Regions from separate parts of the Paenibacillus sp. FSL H3-0329 genome, predicted to be linked through region 1. Evidence: riboswitches for the same ligand, from Rfam matches in the RefSeq annotation. Region 1 holds a riboswitch; the other holds the start of a gene.
The links. Region 1 has a riboswitch for cobalamin ahead of NSQ66_RS03835 (S-layer homology domain-containing protein). Riboswitches for the same ligand answer to the same signal wherever they lie in the genome.

Region 1 (7,941 bases):
CACTAATGGTGGTTAGCTTATTGCCGTTCAGGTTTAGCTTAACCTTGGTATCTTTGATTTGTGCACCTTTTTTTAGGTAGACCAAATCGCTTTCGGTGCTGGAGGAACGCTCCTTCAGACCAGACATTAATACATTGTGGAGTTCAGGATCAGACCACTTATAAGTTTTACGGTTGAAATGCTGCCCGTTATCCCAGAGCATGGAAGTCATTTTCTTTTCTTTCAAATAATAAGTCAGATACTCGAAGAATTTAAGCTTCTCGCCCTGTTCAATCACACCCGTGTCTTTATCGAAACCTAATAAACCAAATTCGCCGACGATGACAGGGATGCCTTTAGCTACAAATGTATTGTAAACGTTATCAAAAGTTTGAGTGATATCGTTTTTTGTATCTTTTTCAAATGTGGTGTAGCCGGCAATGTTCACACTAAAAGGCCAGAAGCCATAGAAGTGAACGGTCGCAATAATATTCGGATCGTTTAGAGCCGTAATCGTCTTATAGAGATGATCCATTCTTGTTTGTGTAGGTGAAGACTCTAATGAAGGCAATACAAGTGGGCGGAGGTCGTTTTTCCCACCGGATTTCCGCACGATCTGATAGAAGGAGTTATTGAGTTCAGTAAGCATTTGCTCCATTTTTGCTTCGTCTGTGCTTCCACCATCGGTGAACCGAGGTTCATTTATGCTCTCGAACATCAGCTTATCGGATTTGTCCTTAAAGCGATCGGCAATTTGAGTCCAGGCTGCATTATAACGCGCCAGCGTTTCATCGTGTTTTTCTTCCATATGGCTTACCCATAGCCAGGAATCATGATGGACATTAATCATGACATAAAGCTTGGCGTCCAGTGCCCAGCCGACAACTTCTTCCACACGGTCGAGGTAGGCTTTTTCTAGGGTATAGTCTGGTGCCGCACCCATGTGAGTATCCCAGGTCACAGGAATCCGAATACTTTTATAGCCTTGAGCGGCGATCTTTTTAATAAGTTCTTGGGTCACACGAGGATTGCCCCAGGAGGTTTCGTCCTCACCTGTAGCATCTAAAGTATTACCGAGGTTCCATCCGGGCTGCATTTCGTCTACATAGGATTGGATCTTACTCTTTGGCGCTGCCTTAGCTTGTTGCTCATCCTTAGTTGCAGCTGCAGCCATGGATGAGAACAGAGAGAGCAGAAGAGCGGTGACAAGTGTCAATGATAAGAAGGATTTCTGGATTCGCGTAGTCATTGAATTCTCCTTTGTGAGATAAATTTAGGATGCTTGGACCTGGCTTTGACGCTGTACTTGGTGGTTAGATGAACACGAACACCTCCAATGTTATTTTTGTAAACGCTTTCTGAATATACCCTAACATAGAATTCACTCAGCGAGTACCTTACTAATTTGTGGCAAATTCATATAAGAATTAGTGATTTAAATTAATTTTCCCCACAGTTGGATAAAGAAATTATTTAAATATCCCTACTCGTAGAAATTGGTTATTCAATAGGATTATCTCTAGCTGCCCGTTATACAAAAAAGAAATATAACATGACAAAAGCATATATATTAGATATGATGAAGCATGAAAATTTAAAATTAGAAATAGGTGCCAACTATGATAGTTGCGGAAGTACAATCATAGATTGGTTAAATGGAAAGCGGGTGTGAATCCCGCGCGGTCCCGCCGCTGTGAAAGAGGAGTCCTTGCAAAATGCCACTGGGAAACTGGGAAGGCAGCAAGGGTGATGATACTTGAGCCAGAATATCTGCCTTTTTCTGTTACACCATCAAACTCTACGATCGATAGAGAGGTGCTTGAATAGTGTTTGCCAGCTAGTATTGTGGTTCACTATCTTAACCTCTTGACGTTTATGTTGAGTGGTTTTTTTGTGGTTATAAGAAAGTTTATTCTGTTTTTTTATCATAGGTATGAAGGGAAGGGTTATGGAAAAATGAAGAAAAATAAGTTTTTAGCGTGGTTACTCATTGTAGCTGTATTTATTACGACATTCTCTACAAGTGTTATCCCGGCTCAAGCAAATGGAGCAAGCTCTACTCTTAAAGGGTACGTAACTGTAGCCGTAGAGAAATTCACCGTAGGCCAAGGGTATATTAAGGAACCTATTAAAGTTCCGATTTATGAAGGCGATAATGGCGCATCTTTAATAACACGTGCGCTAGGAGATGGGAATTATAGATATTTAGGAAATATAGATAGTGGTTTTTATTTATCAGAAGTTAAAGATAGTGGCAGAAGCGAAGTCAATATTCCACAATATATTTTAGATATGATTTCAGCTGATGGGAATACAGTCGGCACTAAAGCAGACCCAGAGTGGTTAAGTCAGTTTGACTATACTTCCATGTCGGGTTGGATGTATGCAGTAAATAATGTGTTTCCTCCGTTTGGGATGACCGATTATAAGCCTCAAGACGGTGATATCATTCGAACTCAGTTCACCACTTATGGCTATGGTTCTGATCTTGGCGGCTGTGGAGAAATCCCAGTTCAACTTGCCAATAAGGATGCTTTAACTGCGGAAATCGCCGAGATTAACAGTGACCCTAATAAAGAAACTATTTTGGACAGACCAGTAGTACAATCGGCAGTTTATCAAGCCTATTCCGTGCTCGAAAATATGGCAAGCTCTCAAATAAGTGTAGATCATGCGCTTGTAGGGCTTAACCATGCATTAGATATAGAACCCCCTGTTATTACTGTAAGTGGCATACAAGATAAACAGGAAGTATCTAATAAAGATATAAGCTTCAAAGTAGCTGTCACAGACAATGTATATAGTGACATCATTCCAGAAGTGAAGTTGAATGGTGTTACTTTATCACCTGCGAATGGGGAGTACAAAGCTTCTCTGAATTCAGGCAGTAATGCAATTACTGTAACGGCTCTTGACGGAGCTGGAAACAAAACAAATGTAACTTATCAAGTTACTTACAAACTGGAAACTACAGTTGCCGTCAAACAACAGTTAGATAAAAGCCTTGCCTATATTCTAAACACTGTAAAGAATCCGTCGTTTGGTACAGGTAGTGGAGAATGGTCGATTCTATCTTTAGCACGGGCGAACTATACAGTGCCTAACGGTTATTACGATCTTTATTACAACAATGTAGCAACAAAAATAGCATCGATCATTAAAGAGGATGGAAAACTCGACGCCAATAAAAGCACAGAGAATTCCAGAGCGATTCTAGGGCTTACCTCTATCGGAAAAGATATCACAAATGTTGCGGGATATGATCTGAGAAAAGCACTCGCTGATTATCAATATATCCAAAAGCAAGGCAATAATGGTCCGATTTTTGCTCTGATTGCGCTAGATAGCCATAACTATGAGATCCCTGTAGTTGATGGAGTTACAGAACAGACCACAAGAGAAAAACTAGTTCAGTACATTTTAGATAAAGAGGTTAAAAAAGGTACAGCAGAAGCTGGTGGCTGGGCATTAGGCGTAACCAAAGCCGATGTCGATATGACTGCGATGGCGATGCAAGCTCTTGCACCTTATTATGCAACCCGAGATGATGTAAAAGCCGCCGTGGATCGGGCCATCCAATGGCTGTCCGATAACCAAAACAATCAAGGCGGATTTACAAGCTGGGGAAGCACTAGCAGCGAAAGTATCTCACAGGTAATTGTGGCCTTAACTGGTGTAGGCGTAGATCCGCACACTGACACTAGATTTGTTAAAAGTGGAAATTCGCTTATTGATGCATTGCTTAGCTTTGCTGCACCTGAGGGTGGATTTAAGCATATCCTCACAGGCAAAGTAGACAATATGGCAACGGACCAAGGTACGTATGCACTTGTGTCTTATGATCGTCTGATCAATCATAGCAGCCGTCTCTTTGATATGAATGATGTGCAATTAGAACAACCTACTACTGTTGTAGCCAAACAACAATTAAATAAAAGCCTTGCCTATATTCTAAACACTGTAAAGAATCCGTCGTTTGGTACAGGTAGTGGAGAATGGTCGATCCTTTCTCTGGCACGGGCGAACTATACAGTACCTAACGGTTATTACGATCTTTATTACAACAATGTAGCAACGAAAATAGCATCGATCATTAAAGAGGATGGAAAACTCGACGCCAATAAAAGCACAGAGAATTCCAGAGCGATTCTAGGACTTACCTCTATCGGAAAAGATATCACAAATGTTGCGGGATATGATCTGAGAAAAGCACTCGCTGATTATCAATATATCCAAAAGCAAGGCAATAATGGTCCGATTTTTGCTCTGATTGCGCTAGATAGCCATAACTATGAGATCCCTGTAGTTGATGGAGTTACAGAACAGACCACAAGAGAAAAACTAGTTCAGTATATTTTAGATAAAGAGGTTAAAAAAGGTACAGCACAAGCTGGTGGCTGGGCATTAGGCGTAACCAAAGCCGATATCGATATGACTGCGATGGCGATGCAAGCTCTTGCACCTTATTATGCAACCCGAGATGATGTAAAAGCTGCCGTGGATCGGGCCATCCAATGGCTGTCCGATAACCAAAACAATCAAGGCGGATTTACAAGCTGGGGAAGCACTAGCAGCGAGAGTATCTCGCAGGTAATTGTAGCCTTAACTGGTGTAGGTGTAGATCCGCACACGGACGCTAGATTTGTTAAAAGTGGAAATTCGCTTATTGATGCACTGCTTAGCTTTGCTGCACCTGAGGGTGGATTTAAGCATATCCTCACAGGCAAAGTGGACAATATGGCAACGGACCAAGGTACGTATGCACTTGTGTCTTATGATCGTCTGATCAATCATAGCAACCGTCTCTTTGATATGAATGATGTGAAAGTGGAACAACCAGAAGAACCTGGGCCTGGGCAACCAGAGGGTCCGAAAGAATTTCCGTTACCTTCTGGGGAGAACCCGAAAGTTGAAATCCCAAATGACGCTAATGATTATATCGTTCCGATCAGCACTGGAGATAGCAACAAAGAAATCACAGTAGCTATTCCGGAGGGAAATCAATCGAAGGTTAGTGTCAATTTACCAAGTAACAGCGACCTTCCTCAGATAGAGGCCATAAAAGGTAACGTATCTGTAGTCATTCCTAAGGGTGCAAAAGTTACAAGTGGGGATGCCTCTGCAATTGAACTGATTTCAGCTTTAACCGGTGGAGAATCTGCACTAAAAGATAGTGTGAATCAGATTATTCCCGGGGACAAGAAGCTTGATAACATTCTTCAAACATTTTCCATGGGTGGTAGTGCAAGAGTAGAATTCAGTCAATTTATTACGTTAACCTTTAAGGACCTTAAAGGAAAAGATGCAGCTTATATTCAAAATGGCACTCCTCATGCCATTCAAAAATTTGCAAGTGATGACTTAGGTTTTGCAAGCGGTAAGTCTGAGTATGCCTATGATAGTGGAAATGATTTAATTGTAAAAACCAATCACTTCACTGACTACATTGCTTATGCTTCCAGTGCAGTACAAACACCTGGCGGCGACGGTGGTAACGGTAATGGCGAAGGTAATGGTAGTGGAAATGGTGAAGGAAATGGCAGCAACAATGGTGGCGGAACCACTCCATCGAAACCATATGTAATCCTGTCCGTGGATAAGCTTACGATTAATAAGGGATATGTTGTTCCATCTGTACAGGTAGAGCTACAATCTGGTGACACAGTGTGGTCTGTACTAAAAAGAGTGCTGGATAGCCGCGGTATCGACTATAGAGATTCCTGGAACAGTGACTTTGGAAGTGTGTATGTTGAATCCATAGCTGGTGATGGGGAATTTGACCATGGCAGCGGCAGTGGATGGATGTATAATGTGAATGGGAAATATCCTAATTATGGTGCATCTTCATATGACCTAAGTGCCGGGGACAGAATTCAGTGGCGTTATACTACGAATTTGGGTGTGGATCTAAATGCACCGATACCAACGATGAGCCCAACCCCAACGCCTAAGCCTGGTGCTACTCCGGCTCCTGGTGGGGGAGCTAATCCGGAAGGCAGTGGTGATCCAAATGTGAGTCCATCTCCAACAGTGACTCCTAAGGATCCTACCCAGAATACGAATGATATTAAACAACTGTATACAGATGCTGATAAGATCTCTTCCTGGGCCTATTCAGCGATTGAAACAGCTACAGTAAAAGGGTATATCCAAGGTAACAATGGTCAGGTGAATCCGAAGGCTTATATCACAAGAGCGGAGTTCACTAAGATTCTCGTTTCTGCATTAGAACTTGATATTAAGAGTGATAAAGGCATTACCTATAAGGATGTCGCTCTAGGCGATTGGTTCTATCCATATGTGAATGCTGCGCATAAGGCAGGTCTAATCACAGGCTTTAATAATGAATTTAAGCCGAATGACAAGATTACTCGTGAGCAGATGGCCGCAATTATCGTCAGAGCATTGGCCATCCCGGCGACGAAGCCTGGAACAGCGATTAAAGATATCAACACAGTATCGGCATGGGCCAAAGCAGATGTAGAGACCGTTGTTGCGACTGGTTTGATGTTAGGTGATGATAATCAATTTAAGCCTAAAGAGCTAGTAACCAGAGAAATGGCGGCTGTTGTAGCTACTAGAACCCATGATTATAAGAGTGGGAACAAAGTGGTTAGTCCAACTATTCAGAATACAGCAGTTAGTTCTTACATTCAGAACACAGCTGCCTTTTTGCAAAAAACAGTAACAAACCCGGTCATTTCCTCGGTTGGCGGGGACTGGACAGTCTTCGGGCTGGCACGTTCAGGTGTGAAGGTTCCAGATAGTTATTACACTAAGTACTATGCAAATGTAGAAGCGACTCTTAAAGAAAAATCAGGGAAGCTGCATAGCGTAAAATATACGGAATATGATAGAGTTATTTTGGCATTAACTTCAATCAACAAAAATATTGATAAAGTGGCGGGTTATAACCTACTGGAACCGCTCGCGGATTTTGATACTGTAATTAAGCAAGGTATTAATGGACCTGTGTTTGCTCTCATTGCACTGGACAGTAATCATTACGACATTCCAGTGGTTAAGGATGTAAAGACGCAGACGACTAGAGAGATGCTCATTGATTATATTTTGGGCAGAGAGATCAGCGGCGGTGGATGGGCACTAGGCAGTAATGCTACAGCGGCTGATCCAGATATCACGGGGATGGTCATTCAAGGCTTAACGCCTTATTACAAAACCAACGCCAAAGTAACAGCTGCTGTGGACCGGGGGATTGCTTGGTTATCCAAAACACAGACAGCAGACGGTGGTTTTGCAAGCTGGGAATCTACAAATTCCGAAAGCATCGCTCAGGTGATTGTAGCTTTAACTGGCCTTGGTATTGACCCGCATAAGGATTCCAGATTTATTAAAAATGGACATTCCGCAGTAGACGCATTGCTTAGTTTTGCTGCACCTGAAGGTGGCTTTTATCACGTGAAGCAGGGTGGAGTAGGCAATGGAGGCGCGCAACCAGGAGAAGTAGATCTTATGGCTACTGATCAGGCGATGTATGCACTGGTTTCCTATGATCGGCTCGTTAATGGCCAGACACGTCTTTATGATATGACAGACGTCAAATAGAATTTTATTTAGAGAGATAAGCAAGGGTAGCGTGTATACCCTTGCTTATTATTTAAGGTGGGACTAGAGAAATGAACAAGAAGAAATGGTTAACAGCGATACTAATCATAGGTGTATTGGCTATCGCCTTCTTTTGGGGCGGGGATTACCAGAAGAGCCCAAACAAGGTCGCTAATAGTAGCGTTGAGACACAGGTTATAGAGCCTGAGAACACTGCTTCCGCAACAAATGATGATGTTGAACCCACTGAGGCAATCGCTACTGAGACAACAGAGATAACACCGTCAGCTACGCCAAGTGAAACAGCTAAGCCCATTGAAGCCCTAAAACCAAATGAATCGGCAACACCAACGGAAGCTGTAACACCAACAGGAACTGCAGCACCAACAGAAGTTG
Region 2 (7,941 bases), 350 kb from region 1:
CAGACGTGATTACCCCAATGAGAGCTATGAGAATAAACAAGTTAAGTATCAGTCGAACTATAATACTTGGTAAGCAAAAGCCCCACCTTAAACTGGTGGGGTTTTTCATATTCCCAAACACTTGTAAAATCACTTTGTGATATTAATGGTAGAAGAAACAAACGAGGGATAATGGCTAGCTGTAGAAGTGCTTTCACCGAAAATTCATTCCTTAGTTCATAGACTACTTGAGCTTTGTCTTGTTTGGTGATTTCCCCTTGTTTTGAACCTCTAGTTTAATCTGTGCAGGATATGATGTATAGCCCTTTTTAAAAGCTTCTTTCCCATGATGTTCATATTGACTAATCCAATTACTGTATGACAATTAAATAGAAGAGAGCTGCTAAAACAAACCGGTATAGAGCAAACCACTCCAATCGAAGTCGCTTAATCAGTTTGATGAACGTCACTACTGCAATCATTGCCACAAGAAAGGATGTCGCAAAGCCAATTAACATTAGAAGTAAATCGTCAGAACTCAGCAAATCACGACTATCGTACAAATCCAACAAGCTTGCACCAAACATAACTGGCACGGAAATAAGGAATGTAAAATCTGCGGCGGCTTTTTGGCTAGTGCCAAGCAACAGGCCACCTGAAATTGTCGAACCTGATCTCGAAAATCCCGGCCATAACGCCAAGCATTGGAACAGACCAATTCCGAAAGCCTGTTTATAATTAATCCCATCGATAGTATCAGCGGTTTCAGTCCGCCTATTCCGCGCTGCAATGATCATCAACACCCCACCAACAACTAGACCGATCAAAACAGGGGTTGGACCAAATAATTGGCTTTTTATTGTGTCCTTGAAGAGAAGATATAGGATTAATGCTGGTAACATAGCCAAAATCATATGAATGACATTTAATCCTTTGCTTTTGGAAAAATCCATTCTAATCATATTAACCCCAATTTCCAAATACCTTTTCCAATAAAGAATTAGAACTGCCATCACTGCACCCAACTGAATAACAATTTTAAAAGTTATTGCAGCATCTCCCTCAAAGCTAAGCAAATCGCCTGCTAAAATAAGGTGTCCAGTAGATGATACTGGTAAAAATTCAGTTAAGCCCTCTATTATGCCAAGTATTATTGCTTTAATTACGTCAGTCATCAGTGGATTGTCCCCTTTCGGAAATAAAATCATTTAATTTCCAGTATAAGGGAGACACGTAAACTTCCCCATCGATTAACCTAACAATATTCAATTCAGAATGACATAATTGTCACATTGCTCATTATTTCAGTCTTAAGGGGGCTTTGGTTTGCAAAACACAAAATATTAAGTATAATGTTACTGTCGAAACGCTAAGGCGTCTGTACAGGATGGCTACCTGGCACTGATGATGGCAGGCCAAGCGCTTTATAAAGTTTTCTTTATGTGTATTTATACTTTAGGAGCGTGGTTATCTATGAAAATTAATATTACCGCACATTTTAACATTAATATTACTTTATCTCTTCATCTGTTAGCCGTAGCCAGTCTTGCTTATGAACTCAGTTCACTGACGAGCTCGTGAAATTCGAGCGAAAAGTATCTGTACTAAGACACCTTGTGGTGTCTTTTTTTATTTTTATAGTAATTACCATCTAACCAATCTGCCCCCGCAAGAGAAAAGCAGCTTATGCTGCTCCTCCTCCACCATCCTTCATTCTGACTGCTGTCAGCTTGCGACACACCTTCCATCTGCTCGACAGTGACCACTAGTCATACCGTTTTCATTAGCGATTTCGCCATGTCTTATCTTTTAGAAGAATGTTAGAAGCCAGGGGATTTAATGAAAAATGACGCGGTCCCGAAACCTCGGAAATCCGCGCCACGTATGGTTTTTTGGGATGCTGGTGAAGGGAATTGAACCCCCGGCCTACGCATTACGAGTGCGTTGCTCTACCCCTGAGCTACACCAGCTTAAAGCTGATTTTTCTGTCAAACAAAAAATATTATACAACTTTCAGCCAGAAACGCAAGCCTATTTCTCCCTGTTTTCCGCCCTCCTAAACTGCTAATCCACCTGTAGCTTACGCTCCACAGACTCTAACTTTCCACGGCTAGTGGAGGGTTTATCGCGGCGGTCGTCTATTTTAAGTGAGGTAGAGACACGTTCTGCACCTGCGGCAAAAGGAGACTCATGCAAAGCTTCTACCGCGGCAAAAATGCGTTGCAGAGGCCCTTCGATGATCGTCCCCATGGACGTAAGTTCATATGTAATCCCTTCTACTGTCTTCAGCACCCGCTGCATATCCGCAACATAGCTGCTAAGACTGGTACTGCCTGTTCCAATTGGAATAACTGTAACTTCAGCAATAGGCATGAGAATACCTCCTCGAAATTTTATAGTACCTATCTTCTTCCATTGTAACAATTCCACCGCTCTGTCACAAACTAAGCAAGATTATCCTCCCTTATCTCTTCTATTTCTTCTGATTACTCCAAAATATGACTTTGGGCTAAGAGTATTTTCTCATGCGCAAATTCTAGGGTCATCTGCACTATATTTATGGACTCTTTGTGGCATCTTTTCGGACAATTTATGAATCATTTCGCATCTCCCTGTGGATCAATTGTGGATTACTTATGGACAGCCTGTGGATCATTTGTGGAGTACTTTTAAAGAACCCGCTCCCCGCGCGGGTTTTCTAAAAAACTGTTTACAAACACAACATCTTGGGTTATTTTTATCTAACGACAACAAAATATAGTGGAGACAGGCGCTTTGATCCTTAACCGGATTTAGAGCTTAATAGGGAAGCGCGGTGAGAATCCGCTGCGGTCCCGCCACTGTAACCGGATGGCCTTCTTAAGCTTCTGGGAAGCTTGAGAATCCACATCTCCCGGCAGATGCCACTGAGGGTTAGGAACACCCTTGGGAAGGCGCCGAGAGATCCCACGGAAGCCAGGAGACCTACCTGTTTCGACGACACCAACTATTGATGCCTGCGAGGAACAGGGATGGTGTCCGCATGCGGTCATCTACGTAGAGACCTCTGCAAATATCCGTGTGGATATTTACATAACGCATCGGGCATTTTCTGCCATCCTCGGGTAGGGGATGCTTTTTTTATGTAATCAGAACAAATATACGACTGCTTATGGCAGTCCAACTTCCTATGGATATATGGATTTGATGATAGATGTTTTTCTTTTATACTGAGAGGAGAGCTGTACAATGACGTTGTTGGAGAGACAATTTAATGGAGTAGAAAATGCACGGGAAGTTCTTTTAGAAGAGCTCATTGATTTAGGCCGGGATATTATCGACAGTCGGGATATGGACCTATTGCGCGAGAATGCCAATTTGAATGGAGAGAGTTTCTCCGGTAAAATGAGCAAGTTCGGCAGTGAATATTCAAAATGGTACGCCCGCAATTTTACGATGCCGCCGCAGCTAGTGCAGGCTATTGATGACAATGTCGTCTATGTGCATGATCTGGATCAATACGCGATTGGAACGACGAACTGTATTTTTATCCCGTTTGATAAACTTCTCCGTGAAGGTTTCAATACCGGCAACGGCAGCGTTCGTCCTCCGAACTCAATAATGACTGCTATGTCTCTGGTAGCGATTATTTTCCAATCCCAGCAAAATGCTCAATATGGTGGTGTATCCGCCAATAAACTCGACTATGATCTGGCACCTTATGTAACCAAATCCTTCGCCAAGCTGTTCCGCAAGGGTCTGGATTATTTTGAAGAAGGACAAGCTGATGAATCTTTGGGCGAGATTACGATGAGCCGGACCGATCTGGCGGAGTTATATCCAAGAGCGTTCCGTTTTGCACTAAAGGAAACCGAAATCGAAACCCTGCAAGCGGCTGAAAGTATGGTACATAATCTGAATACCATGTCCAGCCGATCCGGTGGACAAATACCGTTTACCAGCATCAACTACGGTACTTGTACTTCACCAGAAGGTCAGCTTGTGATCAGTTCTCTGCTAACAGCAACTATGAACGGACTTGGCAGCGGAGAAACACCAGTGTTCCCGATTCAAATCTTCAAATGCAAGCAAGGAATCAATCAACAACAAGGCGATCCTAACTATGAACTGTTCCTAAAAGCGGCTGAATGTTCTGCGCGCAGACTATATCCAAACTTCGCTAATCTGGACGCTCCGCTCAACTTGCAGTATTATGATCCAAGTGATCCTGATACGGAGTTCGCTACAATGGGCTGCCGAACCCGAGTGCTCGGTGACCGTTTTGGTCGTAATCATTGCTCTGGAAAGGGCAACCTTTCCTTTAATACACTGAATCTGGTTCGGCTAGGTCTGGCACACGGCACAGTAACAGGCAGACGTACCATCGCAGACGAAGCTGGCTTCTATGAAGATCTAAATCATTATATGGATATTGCGCTGGAAGGACTTCTTCATCGGTTCCACATTCAAACCGCACAAAAAGCTAAAGCTTCCGATTTCATGATGCGAGAAGGCGTCTGGGAAGGCGGCGAGCATCTTGCACCTGATGACACTGTAGGCGATCTGCTAAAGCATGGCAGTCTGTCTCTTGGCTTCATCGGTATGGCGGAATGTATGAAAGCTATGTACGGCAAACACCATGGCGAGGATATGGAAGTTCATGCCAAGGCGCTGGCTATTGTGCGTCATATGCGGGACTATTGCGATCGGAAAAGTGAGGAACTGGATCTCAACATCACTCTGTTCGCAACTCCAGCAGAAGGTTTGTCCGGTAAATTCACAAAAGTTGATCGCAAGGTACTGGGTTCCATTCCGGGCGTAACCGACCGTGAATATTATACGAACTCTTTTCACATCCCTGTATACTTCGATCTGGGTGCTGCTCAGAAGATCAGCTTGGAAGCTCCTTTCCATGAATATTGCAATGCCGGGGCTATTTCTTATGTCGAATTAAACGGCAATGCCCGCAACAACCCATCGGCTTTTATCAAAATCATTAAATATGCGCTCGAACAACAGGTCAGCTATTTCAGCATTAACCATCCGATTGACCGCTGCTCCAGCTGTGGATACGAAGGCGTAATTGGGACAAACTGTCCTTCCTGCAACGCACATGAGAATGACGTGCACATCCGCCGTTTGCGCAGAGTTACAGGTTATTTAACCGGCGACTATCAGACCCGCTTTAATGCCGCCAAACAAGCTGAAGTACGGGATCGCGTTAAGCATCTATGAATATTTGCGGTTACTATCCGGAGTCGATTAACGAGGGAGAGGGCATGCGGGCCGTCCTCTTTCTCAGCGGCTGCCGCCATCGTTGCCCGGGATGTTTTAATCCCGAGACATGGAACTTTAAATATGGAGAAGTCTTCACCTTAGAACGACAACATGAAATTATTGCAGAAATCGCCGCTAACCCTTTGCTGGATGGTCTGACACTGGCAGGCGGCGATCCTTTTTTCTCAGCAGAAGAGTTGCTGGGGTTCATTCATGAGCTTCGCGCTGTACTGCCAGGCTTCTCAATCTGGATTTACAGTGGTTATACGTACGAAGAACTTACAGCCCTTCCCGGTACGCCGGAATGGGATCTACTTAAGCAGTGTCAGGTGTTAATAGATGGAAGATTTGTAGAAGAACTGAAAGATACTACGCTTCTCTACCGGGGAAGCTCCAACCAACGCATTATCGACATTCCGGCCAGCATGAACGGCTCGGAGGTCTTTCTGTGGCAGCCTGCTGCGCTATAATATATCAATTTTTGATATTGAAAATTAATTTGAAATAAGAAGGGATGAACTAACCATGCCGCAATTCGTAGTAAAACCGGATAATCGCCAACTGGCTTTTGATGAGAACCGTCTTTCCGTCTACGCTGACCGTATTCTGGAAGGTCTCGATCAACTAAATAAAGAAACTTTGCTGCGTGGAGTGAATTCCAAACTGCGTCGTGACTCGGTAAGCGGAGAAGAAATCAGCAACGCCTTCACCATGAGCGCTCTAGAGCTTGTAACAAAAGAAGAGCCTACCTGGAAGTTCGCAGCTGCCCGCGCCCTTCTGACAACCCTTTATAAAAAAGCTGCTGTTCATCGCCGCTACAAAGCTTATCCAGAAGAGCCTTACGGTGAATTGTATCCACTAATTACGGATCTCGTGAAAAAAGGAATCTATCGCGAAGAACTTCTAAGTCATTACACCAAAGAACAAATTATCGAACTAGGTGGGTGTATCGATTATACACGCGACCTTTTGTTTGACTATATCGGTCTGCTTACGCTATCCGACCGTTATTTGGCGCATGATTTTGACGGCCGTGTGATGGAGCTTCCACAAGAACGTTATATGATTATTGCCATGTACCTGATGCACCGTGAGCCAGCTGAGAAACGTCTTGAGCTTGTAAAAGAAGCTTATTGGGCTATGAGCAACATCTACATGACTGCTGCTACACCTACAATGTCTAATGCCGGCAAAAAGGTCGCTGGACAGCTATCCAGCTGCTTTATTGATACTGTAGACGATTCCCTAGAGGGTATCTTTGACTCCAATACAGACGTAGCACGTCTAAGCAAAATGGGTGGCGGCATCGGCGTTTACCTTGGAAAAGTACGGGCACGTGGTTCGGATATCCGTGGCCACAAGAACACAAGCTCCGGCGTAATCCCTTGGATTCGCCAGTTGAACAATACAGCAGTCAGCGTAGACCAGCTGGGCACACGTAAGGGTGCTGTAGCTGTATATCTTGATGTATTCCATAAAGATATTCTCGCTTTCCTTGATCTTAAGCTGAACAACGGTGACGAGCGTATGCGTGCACATGACGTGTTCCACGGGGTCTCCCTGCCTGACCTGTTCATGGAAGCTGTAGAATCGCGCAGCCACTGGAACCTCTTCTGCCCTCATGAAGTGAAAAAGGTCATGGGCTGGACTGATAAAAATGGCCGTCCACTAGGATTGGAAGATTTCTACGATGAAGAGCTTGGCAAAGGTACTTTCCGTGAAAAATATGCTGAAGCTACAGCGAACCTGGAATTATCCCGGATCACTGTTCCTGCGATCGACATCATGAAACGGATTATGAAATCACAGCTAGAGACGGGTACACCGTACATGTTCTACCGTGATACCGTGAACCGGACCAACCCAAACCGTCATCAAGGTATGGTTTTCTCCTCCAACCTGTGCACAGAAATTATGCAGAATCAGTCTGCAACAGTAATTGAACAAGAAGAATTAGTAACTAAAGATGGCCAGACCCGGATCGTTATTTCCAAAATCCCTGGCGACTTCGTAGTCTGTAACCTGAATTCGATTCACTTGGCACGGGCGATTCCAGCTGGCGTATTAGAAAGACTTGTTCCGATCCAAGTCCGTATGCTTGATAACGTAATCGACATTAATAATATTGAAGTTCTGCAGGCACAATACACGAACAGCCAGTACCGCGCAGTAGGTCTTGGCACATTCGGCCTGCATCATCTATTGGCACTCAAGGGCATTCGTTGGGAATCCGATGAAGCCGTAGAATATAACAATCATTTATATGAACATATCAACTACCTGTTGGTTCGTTCGAGCATGGAGCTTGCCCGTGAAAAAGGCCGTTATCCGAAATTTGCTGGCTCCGATTGGGAGACTGGCGCATACTTCACTTCCCGCGGGTATGTTAGCGGTGAGCAAGAAGGTAAATATGTAACGACTGAGCAATGGCGCGAGCTGCAAGAAGAAGTAGCTAAGGACGGCGTGCGTAACGCTTGGATGTTCGCCATTGCGCCAAATGGATCTACATCGATTATTGCCGGCTCCACCGCCAGCATTGATCCGCTGTATGAACTGCTATCCTATGAAGAGAAAACAACTTATAAGATCGCTAACCCAGCACCGGATCTGTCCGACAAAACGATCTGGTACTATAAGACAGCATTCACAATTGACCAAAACTGGTCGATCCGCATGGCTTCTGCTCGCCAGCGTCACGTCGATCAA

Region 2: another riboswitch for cobalamin. It lies ahead of NSQ66_RS02310 (anaerobic ribonucleoside triphosphate reductase); the one in region 1 lies ahead of NSQ66_RS03835 (S-layer homology domain-containing protein).

The regions. Positions count from the first base shown of each region.
Region 1 is NZ_CP150150.1:872,626-880,566, forward strand. It holds gene NSQ66_RS03830 (cellulase family glycosylhydrolase) at 1-1,228, opposite strand, end outside; cobalamin riboswitch at 1,571-1,772, shown strand; gene NSQ66_RS03835 (S-layer homology domain-containing protein) at 1,936-7,545, shown strand; gene NSQ66_RS03840 (DUF4430 domain-containing protein) at 7,617-7,941, shown strand, end outside.
Region 2 is NZ_CP150150.1:519,446-527,386, reverse strand. It holds gene NSQ66_RS02330 (hypothetical protein) at 1-73, shown strand, start outside; gene NSQ66_RS02325 (undecaprenyl-diphosphate phosphatase) at 351-1,154, opposite strand; tRNA gene NSQ66_RS02320 (tRNA-Thr) at 1,878-1,949, opposite strand; gene NSQ66_RS02315 (MTH1187 family thiamine-binding protein) at 2,044-2,352, opposite strand; cobalamin riboswitch at 2,731-2,966, shown strand; gene NSQ66_RS02310 (anaerobic ribonucleoside triphosphate reductase) at 3,208-5,193, shown strand; gene nrdG (anaerobic ribonucleoside-triphosphate reductase activating protein) at 5,190-5,705, shown strand; gene NSQ66_RS02300 (ribonucleoside-diphosphate reductase subunit alpha) at 5,761-7,941, shown strand, end outside.